Regions from separate parts of the Nocardioides pacificus genome, predicted to be linked through region 1. Evidence: predicted binding sites of a transcription regulator. Region 1 holds the regulator's gene; each other region holds the start of a gene.
The links. Region 1 encodes LexA, which represses DNA repair genes until DNA is damaged. Its sites were predicted from a motif close to TCGAACANNTGTTCGA; they were not measured.

Region 1 (5,030 bases):
GCGGTGCGGGCCGGCGCGGTGCGGGTGCGCCCCACCCGGCTGCGCTGCCCGCGGAGCGTGAACCGGTAGTAGTACCAGCGGCCCGGCTTGAGCCCGTCGGCGTCCACCTTGACCGTGTGGTCGCGCGAGGGGCCGGTCTGGAACGACCCGCGGCGCACGATCTTGCGGAAGCGCCGGTCGGAGGCCACCTCCCAGGTGACGCTGACCCGGGGACCCTTGCCCGAACCGGGCACGCTCGCCGCGGTCGGGGTGACGCGGGTCCACAGGACGACCCGGTCGGGCATCGGGTCGCCCGAGGCGACGCCGTGCTGGAACACGGACCGCCGACTCGTGGCGGCGGTCGCCCGGCGGGTAGGGGACAGGGCAAGGGCAGCGCCGGCCCCGGCGGCTCCGGCCCCGGTGGCGAGCACGGTACGGCGGGGGAGGGTCTCGGGCGGCGACAGTGGCTCGGATGGCCTGGTTGGCGTGGTCACGGCTCATTCAACGACGCAGGAGGCCGTTGGTCTCACCGAGAACGCCCGGTGTCACCCGATGTTCACCGAGGGTTCGGACGTGCCCCGGGTCCGGGATGCCTCAGGCGTCGACGAGCGGGCGCCGGGCGGCCCAGCGGTCCGCGAGCCAGAACCCGGCCAGCACGACCAGCCAACCCACCACGGCGTCCAGCACCCAGTGGTTGCCGGTGCCGACGATCACGATCGCGGTGACCAGCGCATAGAGCCAGCCGCCCGACCGGACGAGCGGGTGGCGCACTTCGCGGTGCACCACGATCGCCACCCACAGCGCCCACCCCGCGTGCAGTGAGGGGAAGGCCGCCAGCTGGTTGGTCAGGTCGCCGAGGCCCTTGGGTGCCGAGGCATCGGCGCCCCACCAGCCGTCAGCGGCATGCAGGTGCAGGACGTCGACGTAGCCGTCGACCAGGCGCGGCGGAGCAGTGGGCAGCAGCAGGTACATCACCAGGCCCAGGACGGTGGCCGCCAGCAGCGCCGTCCGCGCCGGGACGTAGGCCGCCCGGCCCCGGAGGTAGAGCCAGACCAGCGCGACCAGGGTGACGACGTAGTGCGCCGTGGCATACCAGTAGGAAGCGGCCAGCCCCGCCCAGGAGACCGCCGCGAACCACTGGTTGAGCCCGACCTCGATGTCGAGTCCGATCAGGCGCTCGAGGTGGAGCAGCTGGATCGCCCGCTCGTGAGCGGGCTCGAACGCGTCGTCGGCCACCAGTCTGCTGGCGCTGTAGGCGACGTAGAGGGAGGCCAGGACCGCGAGCTCGAGGAGCCCTCGACGCAGCCGAGGGCTCGGCGCCAGCGCGGTCCGCGCTGACGCCCATGGGCGGGGTGCCGCCTCCGGTCGACGTGTGATCGTCACTCCCCCCACCCTCCTGCAGGCTGCCCGGACTGCCCATCAGGAATGACCCTGACGGCTCCCGCGCCCGACCCCGAGGGGTCACATGCGACGCAGGACTGCCGTGACCTTACCGAGTATTGTGGCGTGAGTCCCGTCAATTGGCTCGTACGCCGTGTTGTGGGGCAGCAGCCAGACCTGACCGTCCTTGCGCTGGAAGGTCTTGACGGTGGCCTCGCCGTCGATCATGGCGGCCACGATCTCGCCGTTGTTGGCGGTCGGCTGCTGGCGGATCACGACGTAGTCGCCGTTGCAGATCGCAGCGTCGATCATCGAGTCACCCGAGACCTCGAGCAGGAAGAGCGTGCCGTCGCCGACGAGCTGCTTGGGCAGGGGGAAGACGTCCTCCACCCGCTCCTCGGCCAGGATCGGGCCACCTGCCGCGATCCGGCCGACGACGGGCACGTTGATCGCGGCCGGCATCGCGTCGCCGATGCCGGTGGGGTCGAAGTCCTCCTCGACGACCGGGTCGGGCGCCGACATGGAGCGGCGAGCCGCCATCACCTCGGGCAGGAAGACCTCGATGGCCCGAGGGCGGTTGGGGTCGCGCTTGAGGAAGCCCTTCTCCTCGAGCACCTTGAGCTGGTGTGCGACCGACGAGGAGCTGGTCAGCCCGACCTTCTCACCGATCTCGCGCATGCTCGGCGGATAGCCGCGCATCTCGATGGAGTCCCGGATGACGTTGAGCACCCGCTGCTGACGGGGGGTCAGGCCGGTGGCGTCGGGCGGTCCGTCGGGCAGGACGGCGACCTTGCCGGCGACCTTGCCGGCGCCCTTGCCTGGCGGCTTCGCCTTGGTCGTGCCGCCGTCGTTGTCGGAGCCCTTGCCTGTGGCCATCTGCTGCGCCTCTCTGCTTGCGTGACGCGGCCGCACCGCCGCGCCCGTCGATGTCCTTACCGTAGACCGCCGACAGGGGCAGGTTCAAACATCTGTTCGAAGGGCGTGTCGGCGCGCCCCTCTTGATTCGTTCGAACACATGCTCTAACTTCGAGCATGTGTTCGATCGAACGTCTGATCGAGTGACTCCCCAGGTCCGGAGGGACTGTCGGTGGTCACTTGTAGACACAGGTCGACACGGCAGCACCGTCGGGCAACCCGTCCGATACGACCGCCGTCTTCCCCTGGAGGTCCCCATGAGCAGCATCGCCGTCCACACCGTTCGACAGCTTCCCGTTCCCCGGCAGTCCGTTCGTCGGCAGTCCGTTCGCCAGCGACCCGCGCCTCAGATGCGGCTGACTCGCCGTGGTCGCGCGGTCGTGGTGGGAGGGGCGGTCTCGCTGATGCTTGCGGTCGGCGTGGTGTTGGGCGATGGCTCCGTGGCGACCGAGAAGGCCGGCGCGGCGCCCGAGACCCGCGTGGTGGCGGTCGCTCCGGGGGACACCCTGTGGGGCATCGCGAGCGAGATTGCGGCCCCGGGCGACACGCGCGACGTGGTCGACGAGATCCAGCGTCTCAACGCCCTCGACTCGGCTGCGGTCATGGCGGGCCAGCGCCTGCGGGTCCCCGTGCTCGACTGATAGAGCCTCGACCGACCGTGCCCACCCAGGGTCGTCCGTCAGCGGGCGGCGCGCCGACCGCCGGTCGGACGAGGACGCTCGTCAGGCGGGCGGGTGATGCCAAGCTCGCGCAGGACGCGGCTCCCGAGCAGCAGCGCGGTGAACAGGCAGACGATGGCGCCGAACGAGGCGAGGATCAGGAAGCCCCAGGCGCCTGCGTCCCCGCCGCGTGCCGTGCTCCCGAAGTCGATCGCCGCGCTGACGAGATAGCCCCAGGCGATGATCGTGAGGGTGATGCCCAGGGCCAGCAGCATCAGCAGTCCACGCTTCTTGCGCGGCTCGGCTGCGGCCCGACGGGCGCCCGCCCGCTTGCCCTTCGTCCCCGTGCTCACGCTCACCATTCTCCTCGTATGTCCCGCGGTGAGCCTATCCGTCGCGTCGAACGAGCGGGCGACGAGTGGTCGGGCGGTCTACTCCATCACGATGTTGTAGCTCACCAGGCCGTCAGCCTCGTCGTCGATCGCCTGGATGACGGCGGTGTCCGCTCCCTTGACCAGGACGTGCGCCGATGCGCCGGCCGTGCTGTTGTCCTTCCAGCCCTTGTCGACGAGCTTGGCGACGGCCTCGTCGACGGCAGCCTCCACCTCCGAGTCGGGGGACACCAAGATGTTGAAGCTCGTGCCGGTGTCGGTCTCCTCGCTGGCTGTGGAGACGAGCTCGCCGGCGATCACAGGGGCGTCGGCCTCCGGGTAGCCGTCGGGCAGAGCGTCAGGGTCCGGCACCTCGCCGGTCCCGGTGGGGGACTCGAGGACGGGGCCGGCGTCCTGATCGGGCTCGTCGTCGGAGCTGCAGCCCACGAGGCTCAGTCCGGGCAGGAGAAGCAGGGCGAGGGTCAGTGCGCCGGTGCGCGACGTACGACGGCTCATGGAGTCACCTTCGGTTCGAGTCAGCGTGAGTCACCAGTCAAGCAGGTCGGGCAATGTCGCTACCAACCCGCTGACCTGCACTTTTCCGGAGGGGGTGGCGGCCGGCCAGAACTGGTCCGTACGACACGCCGGGCGCGCTTGCCTTAACTCCGGCCCGGGCGTACGGTTCCACTACATCTAGTAGTTACACCGTTGTGGTTATCCACATCTAGTTCACAATCGACTAGGGGATAGCCCACAGGTAGCCGCTTGTTATCCACAGAAGACGCAGCGTTCTCCACAGCCACGACCGCCCCGCGAGGGTCTCTGTGGCATGCCCGGAGGACGCCGTACGACGCCCGAGAGGAGCACCGCGATGCACTGTCCCTACTGCCGGAACACCGACACCAAGGTGCTCGACTCGCGCGTCGCCGACGACGGCGGCTCGATTCGCCGTCGCCGCACCTGCTCGGCCTGCAAGAAGCGGTTCACGACCGTGGAGCAGATGCAGCTGACCGTGCTCAAGCGGTCGGGTGCCACCGAGCCGTTCACCCGGGAGAAGGCGATCTCCGGTGTCCGCAAGGCCTGCAAGGGCCGACCGGTCACCGCGGACCAGCTCGACTGCCTGGGGCAGACGGTGGAGGACACACTGCGCAGTGAAGGCTGGGCGGAGGTCCCGGCGCACGAGGTCGGGCTCGCGATCCTCGGCCCCCTGCGTCAGCTGGACGAGGTCGCCTATCTCCGCTTCGCGAGCGTCTACCGGGCCTTCGAGTCCGCGGATGACTTCGAGGCCGAGATCGCGATGCTGCGAGCCGAGCGCGAGCCGCTGGCCGACCCGAGTGTCGGTGGCGTGCGCGACCCTCAGCCGACGGGCTGACCACAGACCGCCCGGCACGTAGTGGGGAAGCTGCGTGCCGGGCGCACCACGTTGAGACAGCTAGATCCCGCACCGGAGATGACCAGGCCCGGTGCGGGCGACAATGAAGTCACCAGGCGAAACAAGGAGAGGCCCATGACGGAGACTGTCAGCGGATCCAGGCGCAAGGCCGGAGCAGCACTGAAGATCGAGCGAGTCTTCAGCACCAAGGGCGTGCACCCCTACGACGAGATCACCTGGGAGCGCCGCGACGTCGTCCAGACCAACTGGAAGACCGGCGAGGCCGTCTTCGAGCAGCGTGGCGTCGAGTTCCCTGACTTCTGGAGCGTCAACGCCTCCACGATCGTCACGACG
Region 2 (5,030 bases), on a different contig from region 1:
GCTCGGCCACGGCGTCGCTCGCCATGTCGTCGTCGACCTCGTCGACCGGGTCGGGGATCACGCTGGCCACGGCGCCGCGAGCCACCTCGACGACCACGCCGGGGGCGAGCTCGACACGCAGCCGATCGGGGGCATCGGAGCCGACGACCGTGCCGAAGATGCCCGAGGAGAGCATCACGCTCTCACCGGTGGTGAGGGCGCTCTGCATCTTGCTGAGCTGCTTCTGTCGACGCGAGGCCGGCCGGATGACCAGCAGCCAGAAGATCACCGCGATGGCGATGATGGGCAGGAACTCCACGAAACAGCCTTTCGGACGCACAGCAGGTGAGCAGATGACCGCCGCAGGTGCAGCGCTCAGGGGGTCGAGTCTAGTCGTCCAGGCGTACGACGAGCGCCCCGGGCACCGCGAGTGACGGGCGAGGCCGGGCCGCCCTCACTCCTCGAAGAGGGGCTCGTCCCCGAACGGATAGGCCGAGGGCGGCGCTGTGAGCCCGAGGTGCTGCCAGGCCGCGGGGGTGGCGATCCGCCCGCGCGGCGTGCGGGCCAGGAAGCCCATCCGCACCAGGAACGGCTCGGCGACCTCCTCGACCGTCTCGCGCTCCTCGCCGACTGCGACGGCAAGGGTGGAGACGCCGACCGGTCCCCCGCCGAAGCGCCGGCACAGGACGTCGATGACGCCGCGGTCGAGCCGGTCGAGACCGCACTGGTCGACCTCGTAGAGGTCCAGCGCGGCGTGCGCGATCGGCAGCGTCACCACGCCGTCGGCGCGGACCTGGGCGAAGTCGCGCACCCGGCGCAGCAGCCGGTTGGCGATCCGCGGCGTGCCCCGCGAGCGGGACGCGATCTCCGCGGAGCCCTCGTCGGTGAGCTCCACGCCGAGCAGGCCGGCGGAGCGGTGCACGATCTGGTCGAGCTCGTGGGGCTCGTAGAACTCGAGGTGGGCGGTGAACCCGAACCGGTCGCGCAGCGGGCCGGGCAGCAGTCCCGCGCGCGTGGTGGCTCCGACGAGCGTGAACGGCGGGATCTCGAGCGGGATCGCCGTCGCTCCGGGTCCCTTGCCGATGACGACGTCGACCCGGAAGTCCTCCATCGCCATGTAGAGCATCTCCTCGGCCGGGCGCGACATCCGGTGGATCTCGTCGACGAAGAGGACGTCACCCTCGTTCATGCCCGACAGGATCGCCGCCAGGTCGCCGGCGTGGGTGATGGCGGGCCCGCTGGTCAGGCGCAGGGGGGTCGACATCTCGCCGGCGATGATCATCGCGAGCGTGGTCTTGCCGAGCCCGGGCGGCCCCGAGAGCAGCACGTGGTCGGGGGCGCGACCCCGCTGGCGGGCGGCCTCGAGGACCAGTCCGAGCTGCTCGCGGACCCGCGTCTGGCCCACCACCTCGTCGAGGCTGCGCGGACGCAGGGCAGCCTCGACGGCTCGCTCGTCGCCCTCGGCCTCGGCGGCGGTCAGCGAGCGCAGGTGGGCCTGCTCGATCGCCGCCAGCTCGTCGACGCCCAGCTCGTCGGTGTCGTCGTCGTAGTTCATCTCAGGCCTTGCTCAGCGTGCGCAGCGCCGCGCGCAGCAGCGCGCCGATGTCCGGGGCGTCGCCCGCGTCGGGGGCGACCGCGTCGACGGCCTTCTCGGCCTCCTTGGCCGACCAGCCCAGGCCCACGAGCGCCTCGTGCACCTGCTCGCGCCAGGCGGGGGCGGCGGGCGCCGCGCCGGGCCGGGCCACTCCGCCGGTGGGCGGGCCGATCCTGTCCTTGAGCTCGAGGATGATCCGCTGGGCGCCCTTCTGGCCGACGCCGGGGACGCGGGTGAGGGTCTTGACGTCCTCGGTGCCGATGGCCCGGCGCAGGTCGTCGGGGCTGAGCACGGCGATGATCGCCTGCGCCAGCTTGGGCCCGACGCCCGACGCGGTCTGGACGAGCTCGAAGACCGTCTTCTCCTCGGCGTCGAGGAAGCCGAAGAGCGTCAGCGAGTCCTCGCGCACGACCATGCTGGTGGGCAGCATCGCCTGCTGGCCGGTGCGCAGCGTCGCGAGCGTGCCGGGGGTGCACATCAGCTCGAGACCGACTCCACCCACCTCCACGACGGCGCTGTTGAGGGTGACGGCGGCGACCTCGCCGCGCACGAACGCGATCATCTCTTCCTCCCTGCGGCAGCGACGGCTGCATCGATCCGGGCCTGCGCGCCTCCGCGCCAGATGTGGGTGATGGCCAGCGCCAGCGCGTCGGCGGCGTCGGCCGGCTTCGGTGGCGCCGAGAGCCGCAGGATGCGCGTCACCATCGCGCCCACCTGGGCCTTGTCGGCGCGGCCGCTGCCGGAGACCGCGGCCTTCACCTCGCTGGGGGTGTGCAGCGCGACCGGCAGCCCGCGGCGGGCGGCGCACACCATCGCGATACCGCTGGCCTGCGCGGTGCCCATCACCGTGCTGACGTCGGAGCGGGCGAAGACCCGCTCGATGGCGACCGCGTCGGGCTGGTACTCGTCGAGCCAGGCGTCGACGCCCTTCTCGATCGTGACCAGCCGGATCGGCACCGGCTCGGAGGCCGAGGTGCGCAGCACGTTGACGTCCACCATCGTCAGGGGGCGGCCGACCTCGCCGTCGACGACGCCCATCCCGCACCGGGTGAGTCCGGGATCGATCCCGAGGACACGCATGAGCAACCTTCCGTCCGAACACCTGTTCGGAGGAACGCTATCCCGCCGCCCACGCCGTACGGCGCAGGACACGCGGGCCGCGCGCCGTGCCGGACGGTCGATGCTCACTCCTCCTCGAGCGCCGCCATGACCTCGTCGGACACGTCGTGGTTGGCGAAGATGTTCTGCACGTCGTCGAGGTCCTCGAGGACGTCGACGAGGCGGAACATCTTCGCGGCGGCGTCCTTGTCGAGCTCGACCTGCAGGTCGGGCACGAACGACGCGTCGGCGGAGTCGTAGTCGATGCCGGCCGCCTGCAGGGCGGTGCGCACCGCGACCAGGTCGGTGGCCTCCGAGATCACCTCGAAGGCGTCGCCGAGGTCGTTGATGGTGTCCGCGCCGGCCTCCAGGGTGGCCTCGAGCAGATCGTCCTCGGTGACCGTCTTGCCGTCCTGCTCGGCGGGCACGACGACGACGCCCTTGCGGTGGAAGAGGAACGAGACCGAGCCGGGGTCGGCGAGCGACGCGCCGTTGCGGGTCATCGCGGTGCGGACCTCCATGGCCGCGCGGTTCTTGTTGTCGGTCAGACACTCGATGAGCATCGCGACACCGCTGGGGCCGTAGCCCTCGTACATGATCGTGGAATAGTCCGCGCCACCGGCCTCGGCGCCCGAGCCGCGCTTGACCGCGCGGTCGATGTTGTCGTTGGGGACCGACGACTTCTTGGCCTTCTGGATGGCGTCGTAGAGGGTGGGGTTGCCGCCGATGTCGCCGCCGCCCATCCGGGCCGCGACCTCGATGTTCTTGATGAGCTTGGCGAACATCTTGCCGCGCTTGGCGTCGATCGCGGCCTTCTTGTGCTTGGTCGTCGCCCATTTGGAGTGGCCAGACATACGTCCCTCTTCTACTCGGACTAGGTGCGCGGGCGTCGCGCTCTCAGCAGCTGCGCAGGCGACGCCGTCAACGAAGGCCCTGTCGGGCCGCGACGATCCTACCTGTGCCCGCCGACGTGGGGCGGGGCAGCCGGAACAGCAGGTCGACGGCCCGGTGACGCCGGGCTCGCACCAGTCCGGCTCCGGCCAGCAGCGGGCAGCCGATCGCCGCGGCCAGCAGCGGGAGCGGAGCCCTCACGCCGCACGCCACCAGCAGCTCGACCACCAGCAGGCTGACCAGCAGGTGGCAGGCGTAGTAGACGACCGAGGAGCGTCCCACCGACGCCAGCACTCCCCAGCGCACGCGCCCCACCGCCGATGCCAGCTCCACCGGCACCCGCGGACCCACGAGCCGGGCCAGCAGGTCGCCGACGAGGAACCACCCCAGCAGGGACACGAAACGGTGCAGCTCGGGATCGCTCAGCAGCCCGGGCTCGAGCAAGTCCGCGGCCAGCACCAGGCAGGGGCCGGCGAGGGTCCGCACGGTGGCCGGCAGTGGCGTCGCGAGCAGATGGAACACGAAGAGGTAGGCCAGGAACCACAGGTAGGTCGGCGGGTCGTAGGCGAGCCGGCCGAGGAAGTCCCACGGCACCCCTCCCCCGCTCCGCAGCACGTGGACCGTCAGGTGCAGCCCGTCGAGCGCGGCCCACACGGCGTACGGCCAGGCCAGCGCGCGGAGCTTGCCCTCGACGTGGTGCCGGGCGCCCTTGGCCAGCGAGCGCGGCAGCAGCAGACCGGACAGCAGCACCAGCAGCGGCATCCGACAGGGCTCGAGCTCGGTGTTGAGGATCGTCAGCGGCGTCGGCACCGGCCGGTCGGCGACGCCGGCGACGACGAGCTCGGCGTGAAGCAGCACCACCGCGAGGACACACGCACCCCGGATGCCGTCCATCCAGCTCTGTCGGGCCATTCGGGTCAGGCTTCCCACGCCGGATCACCAGGCGGCCAGGAACCGTCGAGCGGCGAGGGAACAGCCGATGAACCTTGTCGGCGGCTCAGGCCAAGCGGACCAGGTCCACGAACAGCCGGTGCATCCGGTGGTCGCCGCCGACCTCGGGGTGGAAGGAGGTGGCCATCAGGGCCCCTTGGCGTACGGCGACCGCGTGGTCGTGGGTGCGCGCAAGCACCTCGACCTCGGGTCCGGTCTCCTCGACCCACGGCGCCCGGATGAAGACCGCGTGCACCGGGTCGTCCAGACCGACGACGTCGAGGTCGCCCTCGAAGGAGTCGACCTGCCGGCCGAAGGCGTTGCGGCGCACGGTCACGTCGAGCCCACCGAGGGTCTCCTGGCCGGCGGCGCCGCCGCGGATCCGGTCGGCGAGCATGATCATCCCGGCGCAGGTGCCGAAGGTGGGCATGCCGTCCTTGATCCGCTGCTGGAGCGGGTCGAAGAGGTCGAAGGTCCGGGCCAGCTTGGCCATCACCGTCGACTCGCCGCCGGGCAGCACGAAGCCGTCGCAGCGCTC
Region 3 (5,030 bases), on a different contig from region 1:
GGGGCAGCATCACCGGCATCTCCAGCCTCTGGTCGACGCCGGTGTAGAACTCCACGTTGACCGCGGAGAGGTTCTTGACGTCCAGGGCGTAGCCGAGAGCCATCCCCAGCCCAAGTCCGCCCCGGGCGATCGACAGGACGAGATCCGGCTCGTAGTCGTCGTCCACCACCGTCTGCGCCAGGTCGCGCGCCGCCGCCCCGAACATCTCGTAAGTCAGGACCTCGCGCTCGTCGCTCATGCGGACATCATGGCCCACGGCCGGTGCCGGGCCTACAGGTCGGGCCCAGAGAACAGGCCTAGAGATCAGGCCTAGAGATCAGGTACGTCGAGGTCCGCGCGCAGCTCGTCGCGGATCACCGCGAAGGCCAGCCCCGCGGGATAGCCCTTCCGGGCCAGCATCCCGGCGAGACGACGGGTCGCCTTGTCCGGCTCCAGGCCGGCGACCGAGCGCAGCTTCTTGCGCACCAGCGCCCGAGCCGCGGCCTCCTCGTCGGCAGGATCGATCTCGTCGAGGGCCTCACGGGCCAGCTCGTCGTCGATGCCCTTGCGTCGCAGCTCCTGGGCGAGCGCCCGCCGGGCGAGCCCCTTGCCCGGCTGCCGGCTCTCGACCCACGCCCGGGCGAAGGTCCGGTCGTTGACCAGGCCGACCTCCTCGAAGCGGTTCAGGAGGCGCTCCGCCACGTCGGTGGGGACGTTCTTCTTGGCCAGCTTGTCGCTGAGCTCCTGGCGCGAGCGCGCCTGGCCGGTCAGCTGGTCGAGCAGGATCTTGCGCGCCACTGCCTCCTGGTCGGCCTCGGGGCCGAGGGCCACGGGGTCCGGCGGGAGTACCTCGGCCTCCGGGGCGACCGAGCGGATCCAGGCAGCTACCCCCGCCGCCACGTCACCGCGCCAGGGATCCTCCGGCTCGGTCGTCACCGAGTCGGAGTCCCTGCGTCGCGGATCGGCCTCAGAAGGCGTCGACACCAGTCGGCTCGGCCGGAGCGTCGACCTGCGGGCCGACACCCAGCTTCTCGAGGATCTTCTTCTCGAGCTCGTTGGCCAGGTCGGGGTTGTCGCGCAGGAACTTGCGGGAGTTCTCCTTGCCCTGGCCGAGCTGGTCGCCCTCGTAGGTGTACCAGGCGCCGGCCTTGCGGACGAGGCCGGCATCCACGCCCACATCGATCAGGCCGCCCTCACGACTGATGCCCTTGCCGTACATGATGTCGAACTCAGCCTGCTTGAACGGCGGGGCGACCTTGTTCTTGACGATCTTGATGCGGGTCCGGTTGCCCACCATCTCGGTGCCGTCCTTGAGCGTCTCGATGCGTCGCACGTCGAGGCGAACCGAGGCATAGAACTTCAGCGCCTTGCCACCGGTGGTGGTCTCGGGCGAGCCGAACATGACGCCGATCTTCTCGCGCAGCTGGTTGATGAAGATCATCGTGGTGCCCGAGCTGTTGAGGGCACCGGTCATCTTGCGCAGCGCCTGGCTCATCAGTCGCGCCTGCAGACCGACGTGGCTGTCGCCCATCTCGCCCTCGATCTCGGCGCGCGGGACCAGCGCGGCCACGGAGTCGACGACGATGAGGTCCAGCGCTCCGGAGCGGATCAGCATGTCGGCGATCTCGAGCGCCTGCTCACCGGAGTCGGGCTGCGAGACCAGCAGGGCGTCGGTGTCGACGCCCAGCGCCTTGGCGTACTCGGGGTCGAGGGCGTGCTCGGCGTCGATGAACGCGACGATGCCGCCGGCGGCCTGGGCGTTCGCGACCGCGTGCAGCGCCACCGTGGTCTTGCCGGAGGACTCCGGACCGTAGATCTCGACGACGCGCCCACGCGGCAGTCCACCGATGCCCAGCGCGACGTCGAGCGCGATCGCGCCGGTGGGGATCACGCCCAGCGCAGCGCGCGTCTCCTCGCCGAGACGCATGATCGAGCCCTTGCCGAACTGCTTCTCGATGCCTGCCAGTGCGGCGTCCAAGGACTTGTTGCGATCTCCTGCGGCCATGTCATTCCATCCAATCTCAGGGCTCATGAAGAGCCCACGGTGTGGTGTAGCGAGTCGTGTTCGTCTGTGGGAGGAACGCTAGACAAGACCACCGACAGTGCCGGACTTCCCCGTCACCCTGGGGACAACCATCGCCCCTGCGTCACCTGTGGAGACACCTTAGCCCGAACAGGTGTTCGACCCCCAGCTCACCCCCGCGTGTCGCTGGAAGTTTTCTATTGCGCACAATTGAATTGCCTACTACCTTGAAGAGCCGATCATCCCCACCGATCAACTCCAAGCGAAGGACGCCTCTATGGACGCCATCTACACCGCCGAAGCCCTTGCCACCGGAGAGGGCCGCAACGGCCACGGCAGCACCCCCGACGGACGCCTGTCCCTGGACCTGGCCATCCCCAAAAAGATGGGCGGCACCGGCGATGGCACCAACCCCGAGCAGCTCTTCGCCGTCGGCTACGCCGCCTGCTTCCACTCCGCGCTGCAGATGGTCGCGCGCCAGGCGAAGGCCGACGTGACCGACTCCGCGGTCGGCGCCAGCGTCAGCATCGGCGCCCTCGACGGCGGCGGCTTCGGTCTGGCCGTCACCCTCGAGGTCACGCTCCCGAGCCTGTCGAAGGACGAGGCGATGGCCCTCACCGAGCAGGCGCACCAGGTGTGCCCCTACTCCAACGCCACCCGCGGCAACATCGAGGTGACCCTCGTCGTCAACGACGACGAGTGAGCCTGCCTCAGCGCAGGCTCTCCGGCAGGCGCTGATCGCGCCACACCGCCGCCCAGACCTCCTTCGCCGGCACGCCGGCGTCGAGGGCCTGGGTGACGGTGCGATTGCCCAGCTCCGCGATGACATGGTGCTCGGCGAAGAGCGTCGCCTGCACGCCCAGCCCCTCTTCGAGCCGGGACCAGAACTCCGTGAACCTCATCGAGCCCGCCTCATCCGGTCTCGGTGCCCCGCAGCACGTAGCCCACGTCGTACACGTGATGGACGATGTCGTGCAGGTGGTAGCGCCCGAAGGTGGTCACGGTGAACGCGCTGCCGTCGCTGCGCTGGCCACGCCGCTCGAGCTGCTCGGGGGCCACCTGGGCGTAGTGTCCGGCCACCGTCCCGGCCGCCTCGATGAGGTCGATCTCGACCTGCGTCGGGTCCTGGGCGGCATAGTCGCCCTCGATCGCGGACGCGTCCTGGTCCCAGTTCGCGAAGGTCGGCGCGTCCTCGGTGAGCATCAGCTGCAGCCGCTCGTCGAAGAGTCGGTGGACGTCGCGCACGTGGCAGGCGTACTCCAGCACCGACCAGACGTCCTCGCTGGGCCGCTCACGCACGTCGGCGGCGGCGCGGAGCACCTCGCTCCAGGCGAGCGTCGTGACGCGCAGGAGCTCGGGCAGGTCAGCCACCTCGACGGCTTGCGCATCGAAGCCGCAGTCGGGGCACGGGCGGTCCAGGACCCAGGTCCAGTCCTTGGTGTCAGGGGTCAGCACGGCGCCATTGTCGCAGCCGCCGCAACGCCGGGACACCGGTGCTGGGACAATGGCCGTTATGGCCGAGTTCTCGACCCGTTCCGCGATTGAATCCGACCTCGCCGCGATCTCGGCGATCTACACGCACGCGGTGGAGCACTCGCACACCACCTTCGACCTCGAGCCACCCGACATGGACCACTGGCGGGCGCGCCTCGACGGGCAGCACCCCGGTGACCATCTGCTGGTGGCGACCGACGACACCGACACCGTGGTGGGTTACGCCTACTCCTGGTCGTTCCGTCCCCGACCGGCCTACGACCTCACCCGGGAGACGTCCATCTATCTGGATCGGTCCGTACGAGGTCTGGGCGTCGGGCGTCTGCTCTACCCCGCCCTGCTTCAGACGATGGCGGTGTCCGGCGTGCACACCGCCATCGCTGCGGTCGCGCTGCCCAACCCTGCCAGCGAGCGCCTGCACCAGTCGGTCGGCTTCGAGAAGCTGGGTGTGATGCGCGAGGTCGGTCGCAAGTTCGACCAGTGGATCGACATGGCGTGGTACCAGAAGATGCTCGTCAACCTCCCCTGAGCTCAGGAGGCCCAGCGTGATTCAGCTCAGCCCCGTGCATCTGGCCCGCGCTGCCGTGCGCTGGTCCCTGGGTCACGCTGTGCCCCGCACGGTTCTGCGTCGATCAGCCAAGCAGGGCGACCTCCATGGGCGGATGTTCGTCGCCACCCAGTCGGGCGGGCTGGCGGCGCTCGACCCGGTCCTGGACGAGCTGCGCACGCACAGCCCCTTCTACCGCGGGAGGTACGCCTCGGTGAGCGTGGACAACGCCGCAGTGCGGGCCCTGTTGTCCACCCCTGATGCGGGCTCGGGGGTCGTGCCCGCAAACGGGAGAAGCGGCCTCGCCCGGCTGCAGACGTGGGCCATGCGGGACGCGCCGCTCGGCCCCCTCACCCCGCCCTCCCTGTTGGTGACCGAGCCGCCGGATCACACCCGCTACCGCAAGCTCGTCTCGCGTGTCTTCAGCGTCCGGGCGGTCGAGAGGCTGCGCGGACGCACTGAGGAGATCGCCGCCCAGCTCCTCGACCAGATCGACCCACGCAGTCCGGCCGACCTCGTCGCGACGTACTGCAGCCTGCTGCCCGTCACCGTGATCGCGGAGATCCTCGGCGTCCCGGAGCGCGACCGCGAGAAGGTACTCAGGTTCGGCGCCGCGGCCGCGCCCAGCCTCGACCTCGGACTCTCCTGGCGAGAGTTCCGTCATGTCGAAGCGGCGCTGCGCGCGTTCGACCACTGGCTGGGGCAGCACCTCGACGACCTGCGACGACAGCCGGGCGACGACCTGCTCAGCCAGCTCGTCTCCGCTCAGGAGGACGGGGTGAGCCTCACAGACACCGAGCTGAGATCCACCGCCGGGCTGGTGCTCGCGGCCGGCTTCGAGACCACCGTCAACCTGCTCGGCAACGGCATCGCGCTGCTCGCGGCCCACCCCGAGCAGCGCAGGCTGCTCACCGAGCGCGAGGATCTGTGGCCCAACGCGGTCGACGAGGTGCTGCGAGTCGACCCGCCGGTGCTCCTCACCGGACG

Region 2: ruvC (crossover junction endodeoxyribonuclease RuvC) is a predicted target of LexA. The motif match lies at 2,668-2,683, and genes of this name have one in related genera.
Region 3: recA (recombinase RecA) is a predicted target of LexA. The motif match lies at 2,149-2,164, and genes of this name have one in related genera.

Annotation. Positions count from the first base shown of each region.
Region 1 covers NZ_BAAHCI010000005.1:1,380,939-1,385,968, forward strand. Annotated here, with positions in the region: gene ACYU7L_RS09255 (alkaline phosphatase D family protein) at 1-473, opposite strand, end outside; gene ACYU7L_RS09260 (phosphatase PAP2 family protein) at 574-1,362, opposite strand; gene lexA (transcriptional repressor LexA) at 1,441-2,235, opposite strand; gene ACYU7L_RS09270 (LysM peptidoglycan-binding domain-containing protein) at 2,625-2,915, shown strand; gene ACYU7L_RS09275 (hypothetical protein) at 2,954-3,286, opposite strand; gene ACYU7L_RS09280 (hypothetical protein) at 3,365-3,820, opposite strand; gene nrdR (transcriptional regulator NrdR) at 4,176-4,676, shown strand; gene ACYU7L_RS09290 (vitamin B12-dependent ribonucleotide reductase) at 4,812-5,030, shown strand, end outside.
Region 2 covers NZ_BAAHCI010000003.1:89,812-94,841, forward strand. Annotated here, with positions in the region: gene yajC (preprotein translocase subunit YajC) at 1-298, opposite strand, end outside; gene ruvB (Holliday junction branch migration DNA helicase RuvB) at 434-1,534, opposite strand; gene ruvA (Holliday junction branch migration protein RuvA) at 1,536-2,135, opposite strand; gene ruvC (crossover junction endodeoxyribonuclease RuvC) at 2,132-2,653, opposite strand; gene ACYU7L_RS00950 (YebC/PmpR family DNA-binding transcriptional regulator) at 2,758-3,525, opposite strand; gene ACYU7L_RS00955 (acyltransferase family protein) at 3,593-4,474, opposite strand; gene pdxT (pyridoxal 5'-phosphate synthase glutaminase subunit PdxT) at 4,560-5,030, opposite strand, start outside.
Region 3 covers NZ_BAAHCI010000014.1:108,550-113,579, forward strand. Annotated here, with positions in the region: gene ACYU7L_RS16920 (phosphoribosyltransferase) at 1-238, opposite strand, end outside; gene ACYU7L_RS16925 (regulatory protein RecX) at 310-915, opposite strand; gene recA (recombinase RecA) at 947-1,984, opposite strand; gene ACYU7L_RS16935 (organic hydroperoxide resistance protein) at 2,280-2,705, shown strand; gene ACYU7L_RS16940 (DUF3046 domain-containing protein) at 2,713-2,904, opposite strand; gene ACYU7L_RS16945 (DinB family protein) at 2,915-3,457, opposite strand; gene ACYU7L_RS16950 (GNAT family N-acetyltransferase) at 3,516-4,025, shown strand; gene ACYU7L_RS16955 (cytochrome P450) at 4,042-5,030, shown strand, end outside.